Regions from separate parts of the Eubacterium limosum genome, predicted to be linked through region 3. Evidence: riboswitches for the same ligand, from Rfam matches in the RefSeq annotation. Region 3 holds a riboswitch; each other region holds the start of a gene.
What was found. Region 3 has a riboswitch for cobalamin ahead of hemA (glutamyl-tRNA reductase). Riboswitches for the same ligand answer to the same signal wherever they lie in the genome.
Positions count from the first base shown of each region.

Region 1: another riboswitch for cobalamin. It lies ahead of B2M23_RS07020 (TetR/AcrR family transcriptional regulator); the one in region 3 lies ahead of hemA (glutamyl-tRNA reductase).
Region 2: another riboswitch for cobalamin. It lies ahead of B2M23_RS12995 (DUF2284 domain-containing protein); the one in region 3 lies ahead of hemA (glutamyl-tRNA reductase).
Region 4: another riboswitch for cobalamin. It lies ahead of B2M23_RS06750 (ABC transporter substrate-binding protein); the one in region 3 lies ahead of hemA (glutamyl-tRNA reductase).

Region 1 covers NZ_CP019962.1:1,507,432-1,511,440, reverse strand. Annotated here, with positions in the region: gene B2M23_RS07030 (hypothetical protein) at 1-190, opposite strand, end outside; gene B2M23_RS07025 (CpXC domain-containing protein) at 504-1,145, opposite strand; gene B2M23_RS07020 (TetR/AcrR family transcriptional regulator) at 1,790-2,476, opposite strand; cobalamin riboswitch at 2,596-2,757, opposite strand; gene B2M23_RS07015 (leucine-rich repeat domain-containing protein) at 2,815-3,639, opposite strand.
Region 2 covers NZ_CP019962.1:2,768,066-2,772,074, reverse strand. Annotated here, with positions in the region: gene B2M23_RS13000 (peptidoglycan DD-metalloendopeptidase family protein) at 1-1,189, opposite strand, end outside; cobalamin riboswitch at 1,556-1,718, shown strand; gene B2M23_RS12995 (DUF2284 domain-containing protein) at 1,832-2,437, shown strand; gene B2M23_RS12990 (ATP-binding protein) at 2,463-2,993, shown strand; gene B2M23_RS12985 (sugar-binding transcriptional regulator) at 2,976-3,914, opposite strand.
Region 3 covers NZ_CP019962.1:2,432,427-2,436,435, reverse strand. Annotated here, with positions in the region: gene hemC (hydroxymethylbilane synthase) at 1-108, opposite strand, end outside; gene B2M23_RS11515 (precorrin-2 dehydrogenase/sirohydrochlorin ferrochelatase family protein) at 105-689, opposite strand; gene hemA (glutamyl-tRNA reductase) at 686-1,942, opposite strand; cobalamin riboswitch at 2,109-2,291, opposite strand; gene B2M23_RS11505 (helix-turn-helix domain-containing protein) at 2,493-2,834, opposite strand; gene B2M23_RS11500 (GntR family transcriptional regulator) at 3,481-4,009, shown strand, end outside.
Region 4 covers NZ_CP019962.1:1,450,351-1,454,359, forward strand. Annotated here, with positions in the region: gene B2M23_RS06740 (ABC transporter permease subunit) at 1-57, shown strand, start outside; gene B2M23_RS06745 (SDR family NAD(P)-dependent oxidoreductase) at 254-1,024, shown strand; cobalamin riboswitch at 1,085-1,264, shown strand; gene B2M23_RS06750 (ABC transporter substrate-binding protein) at 1,376-2,392, shown strand; gene B2M23_RS06755 (FecCD family ABC transporter permease) at 2,408-3,493, shown strand; gene B2M23_RS06760 (ABC transporter ATP-binding protein) at 3,493-4,009, shown strand, end outside.

The sequences.
Region 1 (4,009 bases), 920 kb from region 3:
AAAGAATATTTTGTCCAGCTATTCCTTTAATCTGATTTAATAGATTAGCGTCCACCTGCACATAATAAACGTTTGTTGAAGCGTCTGCAGTCTGTGCCGGCGCTGCGAATGTCGGAGCTGCGAATCCTACCATCATTGCTGCTGAACCTAAAAGTGCTAAACCTCTTTTTGCTGATTTTGCGAATGCCATAATTAAAATCTCCTTTAAAATTTATTTTTTGTTTTTGAACCGGGCTTTCCTTAAAGGGATTGCCCAAGGGCCGTAAATGAGATATAATTATGAAGTCTATAGGAAATATCAGACTTCATGGGACCGTTTGGAAATTAGGCCTTCCATCGGTCCTTTTTCCTGCCCTTTTAACGGCGGGCAGGCGCCTCCTTCACACTTTTACCTTCTTCGATAAAGCTCACTCCTTTCCCATTTTCACAACATAATATTTAAAAAATATTGCTCTCTCTATTTTCTGCTGTGCTCCACTCTGGAACAAGCATTGTAATCCCTGCTACGCCAGCGCTTCCGCCCAGGTTTTATCAATCGCGTACTCGCCTTCCTTTTCCTTAAAACAGGGGGCCAGCCTCGGCGAATTGGCCAGGGCTTTGTAGTCAGCAAAGGGGGTATCGATAAAAATCTGCTTCCCGGCGTTGTTGAGCGCCCCGAACACCACTTTTTTCTTCTGAAACTCAAAGCTTCCAAACAGCACCTTATCAATGGCGATGGGAGAGTTTTCAGCCTTCAGCTTTGCGGATACGTCCTCGTATATTTTATGATCCAGATAGGTGATGATCTTATCATTCAGGTTGGACTCAAAAATATGAATTTTTTCCAGAAGGTCCATCACATCCTTCACAATGCGGATCCGGTAATTTGGAAACATCTCCAAAACCTCCCCCGCCATCGCCGCTGTATCAATGTCGCCCATATCCAGAATCACCATGTATTCTTTTTCCATGTCCTGATATTTTAACGAGTAGGGCTTTGAAAAAGTTTCACCGCACTCTGGACAGGTGTGCTTAAACAGCTCTGTTTTGATGAGCTTTGCCTTCAGCGCCTCATCCAGACTGGCGTTTATGGTATCATATCCTTTAATCTCAAAGGCTTCGCGGCACTTTGGACACTCGATGGTAATGGTTTTTGTTTTGGCCATGATACGGCCTCCTCTCTGTTCCTTCTCAAAATTTTGTATACAAAAAGGGGCTCCTATCATAGAAATTCAACTCAAATAAAACCATACACCATCAAAACAATCGCTGTTTTGATCTGTACAATAACTTTGATTATGAATATCTGTGATAGAAGCCCCAGAATAGCCGTAGAGCGTCTATATTTTCGATGAATAACCCTAGTGACGAGGATTAGTTGCATCAAGACTGTAACAAACAGGTTTCCGACTCGTCTTTACCAGTGGTTTCCGGCAAGCATCACGATAGCGGCTCTGTACTAGGATTCACACCTACTTCCCTCAGGCATCTTGATAAACTCTCAAAAACACCCTAGCTGCAGATAACCAGAATGATTATCATGCGGCAATTCATTACAGTTATTATTAAATTTCACAAACGAGTCGTTCTTTAAAGAATAGCTACAATTGATACAATTTGTTGTCATCTCGTTTACAATGCTTATTCTAGCATTATAATTTATTTTTTGCAACCTCTATTTTTGAGTTTTTTTAAATACAGTTGCTAAAAGTACCATTTCAAGGGCTTTTTCAGCGTTTTTTATTTTTTAAAGTTATCCGCTGAAGGGTTTGATTTATCATCAAAAGGCTATTATTATTTTAGACTTATCTTATAAAATCTGCGGCAGCCTGTCCCTGTACGCATCAAGAAAAACAAAACCGTCCTTCATGGTATTTTTTAAAGTATCACTGCTGATATCAAGGAGCCGGAACATATGGTAGACGATTGATTTCACGAGTTTTTTGGACTTAAACGGCAGCTCTCGCTCATAGTAACGGATAAAGATCTCTTTCTGGGCGCCGTAAAAAGCCAGCGTGCAGGCTTCCATATCTTCCTCGGTATAGCTTTTATTAAAATACTCCAGAACAGAACGGCTGAACAGCTTTAAGACCATCATACGCTTTGTTTTATTACAGTCCCGCCGCGTGATCTCATAGTAGAACTTCATCACATGGGGGTCCTCCACAATACCGGTATAAAAAAGAATCACCGCGGTACAGTACTTAACATACTGCAGTTTTGCCTTTTCTGAATTTTCTCCTACAAAATCATAGAGCTGCATAAAGTAGGTATTGATGATCTCATCAACAATGTCTTCTTTTCTGTTGAAATAATAGGTAAGGGTTCCAAGGCCAACCTGTGCGTTTCTGGCAATATCCACCATTCCCGTATTATTATAACCGCGGGCATAAAATAGCTCCTTTGCCTGCAATAGAATATTTCTCTGAGTTTGTATTCCTTTTTTTGTCCGTTCTTTTTTTATTTCCGGTACTTCCATCTCGAGTTTTAACTCCATGGCATTTACTCCTTTTTCCTGCTTAGCAACCAAAAAAACCTCCTCTGATTCAGAGAAGGAAAACTGCGGCCTGAAAAAAAGAAGGCGTCAGAATTGTCTTATCACTCTAAATCGGAGCTTTAAAAACGTATCTCTGCGCTGGTCTTCTGGCTTTACAATATCATCCTTGTCCCCTTCCCGCCATACTGGCAGTGGTTATTGGACAGGCTTTTTGTATTACAGCTGCGATTACAGCAAGGGGTTCTCACCCTTTTCCCATTACACAGGATAAAATCAGATATTTAATTGTTTTCATCATAGCTTTTTTAACGGCTTTTGTCAAGAATCACAGAGGATTTTTACTGGATATAGCGGACTTTATAATCGTATAGCTTACAATAACGGTCGATCTTGGAGCCCTCAAAACAATGTACGGTTACATCATTTCGGTTAAAGAGCCACTCGCCCACTTCATCGGGGTCGTGTCTTATTTCAACTGTTTTTAAATTAGGGCATCCATGAAACGCCCATTTTCCAATGATTTTTACACTTTCTGGCAGCTTTAGCGCTGTGAGCTTCTTACATTTCAAAAAGCCGGATTCATCAATAATCTCCAGACTCTCCGGCAGCTCCAGCTGCTGGAAACTGCAGTTTACAAAGGCTTCCTTGCCGATATATTTCAAATTTTGCGAAAACCGGATGGATTCCAGGCTTTTGCACATGTAAAAGGTTCTGAAGGGCAGCTTTTCGACGGCGTCCGGAAGCTCGATATATGCCAGCTTATCGCAATTGTAAAAGGCATTTTCCCCAATTTGTATAAGCTGTTTTGGCAGTGTTATATGTTCCAGCCCCCGGCAGAATTTAAAGGTGCGGTCTTTTATGGCGTGTATGCCCTCGGGAATCTCGAGCGTTTGTATCCTTCTGCACTCCATAAAGGCGGCTTCCCCCAGCAGTTTAAGTCCTGAGGGCAGACTGATGGCTGAAAGCATTGTGCATCCCTCAAAGGCATGGCCGCATATTTCCTTAACCGATTCCGCTATTCTGACTTCCTTCAGCTTCGTCAGATTTTTAAAGGTATTAACGCTGATCCGTTCAAAGCCCTCCGGGATATTGACGCGTTTTATGTTTGTCTTTGTCAGATCTTTTTTTGAAAAAGTCTCGATTCGTTTTGTACGCTCACTCATTATTCTCTCCAAAATCACATCTTTTATCAGGCTTTCCAGTACACCGCTTTTATTTTAACGGCAGCCGGACTTATATAAGCTTTTACAATATTCGCACGGCCGATATGCCGTAGTTTCAACAAAGCGCTTTCGTCTTTTAAATCGTCATTTTAATAATCGAGCTTATTCTAATGCACTAATTATATTTAAAGAGCTATAAAACCCAACATCAGAACCTATTGTAGTCTGTTTTTACGATTTTTTCAAATAAACGAAAATATTTTAAGGATATTCATATTTTTCTCTTATACTTTTAATCCAAACACAAAAATACATATAGGGGGTATGTGTATAGCTTAATCTATTCTTTTTTAAAAAAATTCAACTTTAT
Region 2 (4,009 bases), 340 kb from region 3:
CGCCAAAATCACTTGCCCGGATGACTGTACCACTCTGCGGTGCGTAGATCGGCGTACCCATTGAGTTCGCGATATCCACTGCAAAGCAGCCTGCGTGGCTTCCTGGCTTATCTAAAGCGGAAATATTACCGACTGCCGGTAAAATAAAATTGTCTTTCTTTGAAGACATGGTCGGGTACTGCTTCGTTCCCTTTGAAACAATCTGAGCCACTGGCTCTTTTGCAACTGTTTCGGATAAGGTTGTTTCGCTCACAACCTTGCCGTCTTCATAGACGGTTTCGACTTCCTTATCAAGTTCTCCGTTCACACCTTGCTGTGTAACTACAGTTTGATCAACATATACATTGGGATCTTCCTGCTCAACGGTCTGGAAAGGTATGTCTTCTTTTTTAGTTGATGTTTTAGTCAGATTAATCTTTAAGATACTGGAGCTTGTCTCAGTCTCATTATTCTGGTTTTCTACATTCTCATTACTATTATTTTCAACGGTACCTTCAGCTGCTGGAGCTTCCTCTTGGGCTGGCTCATTGCTTTGGTCTCTCGCCACATCGGCTCCACCACGGCTTGCTACCTGGATTGGAGCGTTCGTACTCTCTTCACTCTTACTCGGATTAGTGTTACCTGTTGCTAAAACATTAGCACATGCAGTTGGATCGACTAAATCATCGATCGAAAAATTCTTAGGCGTTTCTACAACGTCACTCTGGATGTCGCATTTTACCAGCTTATCTGTATCCTGTACGTTACCGATCTTATTAATTGCACCTGCAATAACGGCCTGTACCTGATCAGATGAAGCCAGGTTTCCGACTTCCTGTCCGTCAACCTTCAATTGTACACCATGAACGCCGACCTGAAGGTCCTGTGCGTTCAATGCATCAGTAAATTCTTCTTCTGAAAACATTGGTTTATTAAATGTGATGCTCTTTTTAATCTGTATATCATTGTAGACATATGCTGTTTCTATCGACGTTTTCGATCGCATATCCTGCTCTACCTGATCCAGACTCTGTGTAAACACAGCCGCATCTTTGGTATAGCCTAAAACCTCTCCGTCAACCATTACCTTGTAACCAAGACAGGTTGAAGAAAAGAATCCGAGAAGAAGCGCTACACAGAAACCTGTGAATACGACTTTTTCTCTTTTGCTCAGGTGCTTGGCGTAATGCGCAAGCTTCTTAAAAAACATTTGAAGCTTGCCACCTGAGCGATGGCTTTCGTTGCTAATGCCTAATCACCACCCTCCTATATAATTTTGACCAAATTGTAAAGTTATTTACAATTTAGATATATTTTAACATATCCTTTGGCACTTGCCAATACCTTAACCGAAATTACTTAATATTTTATGAAAAATTCATTAAAATATACGTATTTTAGGTTTAATTAAGGCGGTTCTCGCCCCTTTATCGGATATTCATTATTTTTTTCTTTACAACTAAAACTAAATTAAAGAGGAAAATATTGTTATAAAAAAATAAATTTACGAGAAGTCCTTTATCAGGGCCGAATAAACCTTGACAAAAGAAAATCAAAGGGATATGATAAGGATAACTTAATATTGTAAACATTATGTAAATGGGAAAAAGGTGAAAATCCTTTGCTGTAATCGCAGCTGTAATGCAATATGTCCCCTTATATGCCACTGTCCGCCGGATGGGAAGGTAAGGGGAATGCCATTGTAGAGCCAGAAGACCGGCATAATGTTTTCTTAAAACACTCCGATTTAGAGTTATTTAAGAGATACGTTCCTTAATTGATTTCGTATTTTTTGCCTTCTCTAGCCGGAGAAGGCTTTTTTAATGTACTAAATGAAGGTGAGGTATTCCCATTGATCGAAACAAAAAAACAGGTAGAGCCTGCCAAGGAATTTAAAGGCGACACCGTCATCAAGAGCCTGATGACCCTCAAGCGCCAGCTTGAGGATAAACGTGAGCTGTTCGGTATTCATGAATATGCCTTTGCCAAAACCAACGACCTGCTGTTTTCCATGGGCACAAGACTTTTGTGCGAGGGGAACCAGTGCGGCCATTACGGCGCCACCTGGGCCTGCCCGCCAGCGGTAGGCAGCTATAACAGCTGTGTTGCCAAATGCCGTTCCTACGAAAACGTCTGTCTGCTTTCAACCGTTACCGATTTAAAAGACCAGTATAGCTTCAGAGGCTGGCACCAGGCGCGCATGGTTCACGAGGCCGCCACAGCCAAGTCTGCCCGGCTTTTCAGAGCCCATTATCCAGGCTCACTGGTGCTATCTACAGAAGGCTGTATCATCTGCGACCAGTGCACCTACCCCGATGCCCCTTGCCGTTATCCAGAGCAGATCTTCCCATCTGTGGAGGGCTACGGCATCGTGGTCATGGATCTGGCCAGCAAAACCGGCCTTTCCTATAATAACGGCCCTGAAACCGTCACCTATTTCAGCTTTGTGCTGTTTTAATCCCCATTCAGAAAGGAGAATCGCTATGAACATGACCATTTCCTCCATTCCTGCTGCCGAGCCGTTGCCTCCCGCTTTCACTGTTTCCGATTTTTATGCCCTCAAGGAAAAATACAGCGGCCTAAGAAAAAAGGCAGCCACGTCCTACTGCGCCCTGGATGGCGTCATCTCTCTCTTTCAGGCCATCGCCCAGGAAAAGGGTATTGACTTTAACCCTATGGTTTTCTATCCCATGTCCTCCTTTGTGAAAGAACGGGACATCTGCCGGTTGACAGAGATTCTGCTGGAAAGCGCCTTTTCTGCGGGAGAAAAAAGCGTGGACTTCACCATCAATCTTTTTAACGCAGGCGTTATCTCCCTGTCCATCAAAACCAAACAGCCCTGCAGGCCCCTTTCTCAGTATACAGAGGAACTCCAGGCACTTACTGACGCCTATGACGGCATCCAGGATACCCGCCGAATCGGCGGCCGGGAGCTGACCGCCTTTATCCTGAGGCGCAGCCCCGAAAAGACTGAAGAGTGCTTTGGCAGTGACCTGCTATATGTCCGTTTTTAAAATTTTTTCAGCCGTTTCCTCATCTATGATGAGATGGCGCGCAAACCCCGTATTCAGACAGCCAATGGCCGATCCTATATTCGCTTCAACAGGCACAATACCAATAAAATTCTTAATTTTAGAAAGCGGCGCCAGAGGAATCTGGATGGCAAAATCATCCTCCCCTTTAATCTGCTGTCCCTTCCAGTTAAAAAAGTAAGACAGAATATTGGAAGTAGCTCGCTCCGTAATCAGCCTCCGCCCAAAGCGCAGGGCTGTGGCGTGATCTGGCACACAGGGGTAGCCCCCAAGGGTCACCAGGGCTGTGTCCGTCTTTTTCCACAGTGCCAGAATACTGTTGTAATTATCCGTCGTCACAAACAAATCCCGCTCCTGCTTAGTAGTGGGGAAAGCCGGTGAGATCAGAAAATCCGCCTCAAAGCCCGTTTTCCGTGCAAAATCCGTGGCCAGCTCATTGGGATGGTAACCCTTGTGGGGCACTGTCGCCGTCCCGATCAGGGGGCATACCTTTCCGCTATACTGTCCAGTGAGCTCCCGGTTCGCTAAAATATCAATGACACGGCTGATATTATACCCCCAGCCAAGGCCCAAAATACGGGTTTTTGGGAGAAGCTCCAGAAGAAAATCCACAGCTGCCTCATAAAGGCGCTCCTGGGTTTCATTCTTATCCTCCGTACAGCTCACGACCTGGCAGCTTTTTAAGCCAAACCGGTTGCACAGCTCCCGGCTTTTTCCGATGCTGGTGCTGTCAAAGGACTTAATCTCAATTTTAACAATTCCCTCCCTGCGGGCCTTGTTCAGCAGATTGCTGACCGAGGGACGCGAGATGCCCATAGACTTTGCGATCTCTGCCTGGGTCATATTCTCTTCATAATACATTTGTGCCGCGGTAATAAGGCGGATCAGTTCTTTCTCTTTCACGATGCTCTCCTTTACAAATGTCAGCTGCTTTTTCTAAATATACTCTTTTTTTTGACAAATGTCAATCTGATGTTCTTAAGATTTAAAAACCAACA
Region 3 (4,009 bases):
TTTGAGTTCAAAATCGACCTCCGGGTTTGCTTTTCTTAATTCCTCAAGAAGCCAGTTTGTCTGGACCACTGCCAGCTTACTGCCTCTTGAGCCTACGATTATTTTCATATTTTCTCCACTTCTCTCTGCAATTCTTCAATGGTTAACGCTGTCAGCTCCTTGAGCCGTCTCTTTTTTGCCTCCGGTGAGGTTTCTGTTTTCAATATATGCAGCCTCAGCTGTTTAAGCAGACTGAGACGCTCTGCGTAGCTTTCATTGTATTTTTCTTCCAGTTCCCTTTTTATCTGGGTAGTCAGCGTTGGACTGGCGCCGTCGGTACAGACCGAGATCGTCAAGTCTCCCCGCCTTACCACTGAGGGAAAAATAAAATCAGAATGCTCCGGGTCGTCTGAAACGTTGCACCAGATGCCGCGTATTTTACAGCTCTCAAGAATCTGGGCGTTCAGCTCACGCTGGTCTGTCGCCGCCACTACAAGATCCATGCCGTCAAGGGCTGTCTCGATCCGGCAGTATGCTTTAATATAACGGATGTTCTCAACCGGCTTTTCTGGAACCTCCATGTTTTTATCCACGCAGGTCACAGAACACCCATACCCGGCTAGGGTTTCCGCGCGCCGCATCCCTACCTTTCCGCCGCCAATCACAAGGGCCTTTTTCCCTTTAAAGTTGAGCAGAATCGGCCCTTTCATTGAGCCGCCTCCGCATTGCCGCCTGAAAATAAAAAGGCCAGTGTTTTCTCAAAGCGCAGTATATCGTCCTCGCTGTCCAGTGTTTTCAGCTGTTTGATGGACGGCATCACCATTTCACGGAATTTTGAATGGACAATTTTTTCAAGAAATTCCTTGTCCTTCCCCTCAAACTGATAGCGCTTGTTGAGAATCTCAATGGTTTCGTCTGCCAGCTGTCCGGAAACCTGGTTAAAATGTGCCACCATGTTATCTACCTTGGACTTGGTAATCCAGACCATGAGTCCGTCGATTTCCTCTTCGATCTCGAGGGCGATCTTCTCTGCCACTCGCTCACGGTAGTGCATTTTTTCATCAATGATGTCCTTAAAATTATCAATGGTCAGCAGCTCGACTCTGTCCATTTCCGAGATGGCTTCCTCAATATCTCTTGGCAGTGCCAGGTCAATGGCCATGAGCGGCTTTTTGCGCTCTGGCATGAGCTCCCGTTTTAAAACCACATGGGGTGAGGCTGTTGCTGAGATAATCACATCGATATCCTCAATGGCTTCATAGCGGTCCTCGTAGCGGATCATGTTGACGCCCTCATAGATATCACGGTACTCATCCCCCGGATGATAGGTACGATTGGTCATATAGACGCTGTTAAAGCCCTCTGCCGCCATATAACGCAGCGCCAGAAGCCCCATTTTTCCAGAACCGATGATCAGCACCTTTTTATCGGCATAGTCCTCATAGGTTCTTTTAACATGCTTAACCGCTGTCGAGCTCAGGGAGAGCGGGGTCTCGGAAATTTTATAAACGGTTTTAACCTTCTTGGCAAAGGTGACGGCTTCTCTGAAAGCCTTGGTTAAATATTTCCCGCAGCCGTGAACAGACTGGGATAATTCAAGGGCATCCTTTACCTGTCCTAAGATCTGATCCTCACCCAGAATCATCGAATCCAGCCCTGTCACTACCCGGTAAAGATGCAGGATGGCCTCTCTGCCCTTTTCACAGAACAGATAATTTTCCAGCTCCCTGGATTTCTCCTCGATATAAAAATTTTTCAGCGCCCGGCCTGCTGCTTCCACGTCACGGGTCGCCACGTAAATTTCGCTTCGATTACAGGTAGAAAGAATGATCACCTCTTCGATACACGCCTCTTCCAGAAGGCTCGCAATACCTTCTTTTACGGTCCGCTTGATAAAAGCACCCTTTTCCCTGATTTCCAGAGGTGTGTCTTTATGATTGATCCCCACTACAACTAACTTCATTTCAATCCTTCTCCTTCAATCAAACATTCATTCAAAACAAATAAAAACCTCTTCATTACGTCTCCGTAAAAAAAGAGGTTTGTCAACAGAATTATTTATCCACGCTGATTACTGCGGATACCACAATTAAATTAACGTTACTAAGTTCCCTTTTCCCTGGAGGTAATTATTAGCACTCTGTTTAGTAGGTTTCCTGACTCATCGCATTATATTCTCCTCGCCTTCCCGGTTTTCATTCCAGTGGCATCATAAGGAGACTTAACGAATTACAGTGACCGGATCGCTCTGGATTTTCACCAGATTCCCTTTATCCTTTGTTTTTACCGGAGCAAAAACGAAAGAATCCAAAACAGATTTTACATTAGTCTTTCCTATTCAATTTTCGTTTCCAATTATATCACCAATCTGACTCAGACGCTACCCCTTTTTATGGGAAATAAGCAGTTTTTTGCCAATTTCACCGAATATTCTACATATTTTCTGTAATCGGATTACAGGCAATAAAAAACCGGTCTCTTTTTCCAGAGTCCGGTCATTTTACACATTCACGCTAGTTTTCTGTTTCATGGCTCATTAAAAAGAGCATCATCATTCTTTCTGCGTATTCCTTTTTTTCATCAGGGCAATGCTCTAGAATATCAAGCAATGCAGTGTTTTTTTCTTTCTCATCCAGGCTTTTGCCAAACAGGATGCTGTCTGAAGACATTTTTAACGCTTCGCAGAAACGTTCAAGACTCTTAAGAGAAAAGCCTTTGGTTCCCAGCTCAATGTCCGTTAAAAAAGTCTGTGTAATCCCTATTTTTCGCGCCAAATCCTCGCGGCTCATATTTAAAAAAGTTCTACGCTGCCGGATACGCTGGCCAATTGCCTTTTGATCTAACCTTGATTCCATTGTCTTCTCCTAAATTTCAGGGAAAACCAAATAAAAAACTGTGCAGGATTAAACCAACCATGCACAGTTATATGACACTTTTATAAAATGCTAACACAAATAAGCCCACTTATTTATAGGGTGTCCTCTTGTTTTTAGCACAAAAATAGCCTATAATAAGTAATGCGGTACGTGCCCCCCAGGGCCGTTGTGTATGGTGGTTGTGCACCTGCGCAAGCCGGATAAGTGTGCCAGCACTTTCCGGATGCCGCAATTTTTATTTAGTTTTCCCAATATATATACTTTATTATAAATCGAATCTCCCGTCAAAGCAATCTCTTTATTTAAAAACTTTTTATCTGCAATTGAAGTTATCATTTTAATTCAACCAATTATATCCTTTTTATTCGTTTTTTTATTTTTACCCGAATTCACAATGTGAAAAACCCATTTTAGAATATTTTCAGTATTCTACTACCATCAAAATATTTTTTCTATGTTTAATTCTCTTCAAAATGGGTACACCTCATTTTGAGGCTCTTACATCTAATTCCGATATGGTAAAGGTTAAGCAAAAGAGAATTTCTTTATAATTTTTTCTCAATTTAAATGTGATTTTTACTAAATGATGTTATACTATTAAAATACCCCCAAAGGAGATTGTATTTTGAAAAAAGAAATTCCATTGTATCTATTTATTTGCAGAAAGATTGAGGATGATATTTACAACGGCAAATTAAAACTGGGTGATACCCTGCCATCTGAACCTAAAATCAGCAAACAAATGGGTGCCAGTCGTAATTCCGTTCGAAAGGCCCTGCGTCTGTTGCAGGACAACAATCTTATTTTCTGCTCCCACGGTAAAAATGCTCAGGTTATCTTTGACAGCCGCCTGCCAGAGCACCGCGCAGCTTATGAAAAACGCTTTAAAAACCGGTGTCACGGCATCAGTGATACATACCGGATGCTTTCTATCCTTTTACCCAGCATCATTACACACGGCGCTTCTAAATGCAACAGTGAGGATTATATGACCCTTTACGAAATGACCGACAATCTGGATTCTTCCAACCCGATCGAATTGTTTGCTTTTCACTGCCGCTTCATCCGGAATATCCTGAGAAGAACAGAAAATCCTTTTATCATCGAACTTTTTGAACAGGTCTGCGATTTTGTCCGAATCGACTCCATTCACA
Region 4 (4,009 bases), 980 kb from region 3:
GTGGTGCTGTATACCCTGGGTATCCTGATCTTCAGACGGAAGGACCTGCCGTTGTAAATATAAAAACAGACTGAGATCTGAACCTCAAAAGGCTCAAAACACGTATCCAAGGTGTTTTGAGCCTTTTGAGCCTGTATCTTGGGGTATTCTTATAAAAAAGGCACGCCCGGTTATTTTTTGCTGAAAGTGGTATGTACATAAAAAGGGCGCTGCCAGAGGCAGGCCTGAAGCACTGATGAAAGAAGGAGCGATTATGAGAATAGCCATTGTGACCGGGGCGTCCAGCGGGCTTGGACGCGAGTTTGTAAAACAGATCAGTGAACGTGAGCATCTGGATGAGATCTGGGCTGTTGCCCGGAGGCGGGAACGCCTGGAGGCGCTGGCCAGGGAAGTAAAAACACCGGTGAGGCCTGTAGTCATGGACCTGACAGACACCGGCAGCTTTCCGGAGCTGACAGCCCTGATGGCCGAGAAGCAGCCGGATGTGCGGCTGCTGGTCAACGCCGCGGGTATGGGTAAGTTGGGGAACTACGCCGAGGTGACCGAGGCGGACAGCAACGCTCTCATTGATTTAAACTGCCGGGGGGCAGTCGATATGACCCTGAGGGTACTGCCGTACATGCAGAAAGGCGCGAGAATTATGCAGATCTGCTCGGTGGCGGCCTTTATGCCCCTGCCCGGCATGAATCTGTACGCGGCCTCCAAGGCCTTTCTGCTCAGCTATACCAGGGCTTTGCGCTGGGAGCTGTTCGGCCGGGGCATCCGGGTGACGGCGGTCTGCCCCTACTGGATCAAAAACACCGAGTTTGTGCCGCGGGCCAGCGCCAACGCGGACCGTTCCGCGGTGCGCCACCTGCCCTTTGCGGGCACCGTCCAGACGGTTGTGCGCCGCTCTATGAGGGACAGCCGCCTGGGCGCGGCCGTATCCACACCGGGCCTCGCCAGCTTTGGGCTGCGGGTGTTTGGCAAAGTAGTGCCCCACGGGCTGGGCATGGCTTTCTGGAACGTGCTCAGGAAAGTCTGAGAAAATTCAGGCGCCGGCAGTTGACAATTTTGAAAAGTTCGCTTATACTAATATCAACAATTGAATCAAACCATTGAGGGTGCCTTGAAAAAGGAGAATAGGGAAACCGGTGCGAATCCGGTACGAACCCATCACTGTAAACAGGGACGCGCCGCAGTAAACCACTGGCCTCGGGCTGGGAAGGGAGCGGAGTGCGGAGGAGCTGTGAGTCAGGAGACCTGCCTTTAGTGTTACGCGCGTTTGTCCGGTGAGGGGATTGTCACTGAGAGAACCTGAGATAGGTAAATGGGAGCCTGTCGGCATATGTCGGCAGGCTCTTTTTATATGATTTTTTAAGAAAGAGGTAGAAAAATGAAAAGCTTGAAGAAACGGTTTTTAGGGATTGCCCTGTCCGCAGTGCTGGCGGCAGGCGTGCTGGCAGGGTGCAGCAGCGCAGGGGGAAATGACAGCGCCAGCCAGAGCGCCGGCACAGACGGCCATTATCCGGTCACCATCACCACCTACGATTACGACAAGCAGCCTGTGGAGATGACCTTTGAAAAGGCGCCGGAAAAGGTGCTGGCCGTATACCAGAATTCCATCGAGACCCTGCTGGCCCTGGGCCTGGAGGACAAAATTGTGGCTGCCAGCGGTCTGGATCACGAGGTGAAGCCAGCCTACAAGGACGCTTTTGCCAAGGTCAACTATCTGTCCGAATTTAAACCCAGCAAGGAAGCCGCCACCGCTCTGGAGCCGGATATGATCCTGAGCTGGACCTCCCTGTTCTCGGACAAGAACCTGGGCAGTATGAAGGAGTGGCAGAGCCAGGGCGTGAACAGCTACAACATGCTCAACAGCGGCGCAGTGTCCCCGAAAACACTGGACAACGAGTACCAGGATTTTGAGAACCTGGGCAAAATCTTTGACGTGGAGGATAAGGCCGGGGAACTGGTGAACGAGATCAAGGACGCTGTGAAACAGACAGAGACCTATGCCCAGAAGGAAAACAAGAGCCCCAAAGTACTGGTGATGGAGGACCAGAGCGGGCAGATTGTCAACTATGGGGCAACCACCCTGGCAGGCGACATGGTCACCAAGCTTAAGGGCACACTGGCCAGTCCGGACGCGTCCAAGCTGGGCGAGGAGGACGTGGTCGCTGCCAATCCGGAAGTCATTTTCGCAGTCTATATGGACCGTGACGACCAGGACATGGCCACCCAGACAAAGGACGCCATCATGAACAACGCGGCCTTTGCCGACATCGACGCGGTTAAAAACGGCCGGGTGATCCCCATCGAGCTGGGGCAGATGTACTGCAGCGGTGTGCGGACCATCGACGGCATTCACACCATCGCGAATGGGATGTACCCGGATTTAAACCTGAACTAGGGAGCGGGCTTTTTTATGAAACAAAGCGCACTGATCAAAGATAAAGGGCGGCTCCAGAGCCAGCCCTTTTATGTGTTTGTATGCCTGGTCATGCTGGGGCTACTGATCCTCTCAGCCCTGGCGGCGGTCACCATCGGCTCCATGGACCTGTCCATCCGGGATGTGTACAGCGTCATTGGCTACGAGCTCTTCCACCTGGACAGTCTGAGTGCCTACGCCAGGGGCGCGGCCCACAACGTGGTGTGGCTGATCCGCTTCCCGAGGGTGGTCATGGGGCTGGCTGTGGGCATGGGCCTGTCCATCTGCGGCGTGGTCATGCAGGCCATTGTCAAGAACCCGCTGGCAGAGCCCTATGTGCTGGGCATCTCCTCCGGGGCGTCACTGGGGGCGACCACAGCCCTGTTCTTCGGGCTGGGCGCTGTGCTCGGCGGCAGCGGTGTGGGCGTGTGCGCCTTCATCGGGGCCTTTCTGATCTCCATGCTGGTGGTGGCAGTGGCCAACATCGGCGGGCCGGCCAACTCCGTCAAACTCATCCTCTCCGGCATGGCCCTGGGCGCCCTGTGCCTGGCCTTCTCCAATTTTATGGTCTTTATGGCCAACGACCCCAACACCACTCAGCAGATCACCTTCTGGATGCTCGGCAGCCTGTCCGGGGCCAAGTGGGGCCCCACACTGGTCATCTTTGCCGTGGTGGCTGCCAGTACGCTCTTTTTCTGGAGCCAGCACCGCCCCATGAATCTCATGCTCCTGGGCGACGATGTGTCCATCACCCTGGGCACCAACCTGAACACCTACCGCCATGTGTACCTGGTCCTGACCTCGCTCATCATCGGCCTGTGCGTGTACGCCTCTGGGACCATTGGGTTCATCGGGCTGGTGGTGCCCCACGCGGTGCGCATGGTCTTTGGCACCGACCACCGCAAGCTGGTGCCCCTGAGCGCCCTGACCGGCGGCATTTTCCTGATCTGGGCCGACGTGCTGGCCCGCACCCTGCTGCCCGAGACCGAGGTGCCCATCGGGATTCTCGTGTCCATGGTGGGCGCGCCAGTGTTTATTTATATGATGATGCGTAAGAGCTACGGCTTTGGAGGTGGCGAATAATGGAAATCAGATCCCAGGATATTACCCAGACACTGGGCGGCTGTGAGATTTTAAAGGGCGTGAGCATTGACGTCCAGAGCAAAAAATTCATTGGGATCATCGGTCCCAACGGCAGCGGAAAGAGCACCTTTTTGAAGTGCCTGTACCGGACAGCCAGGCCCACCGGCGGCGTCATTTATTTTGACGGCGAGGCAGTGGACAGCCTCAGCTATAAGGAATCGGCCAGAAAAGTGGCTGTGGTGGCCCAGCACAATTACTATAACTTTGATTTTACTGTGGAGCAGGTGGTGCTCATGGGCCGGACTCCGCACAAAAAGCTCATGGAGCGCAACTATGCCGAGGACTATGCCCTGGCCCAGAAAGCCCTGGAAACAGTAGGCATGGAGGCCATGAAAGACCGGAACTTCTCCACCCTGTCCGGCGGCGAGCAGCAGCGCGTGATCCTCGCCCGCGCCCTGACCCAGGACACCCAGTGCCTGATTCTGGATGAGCCCACCAACCATCTGGACATTAAGT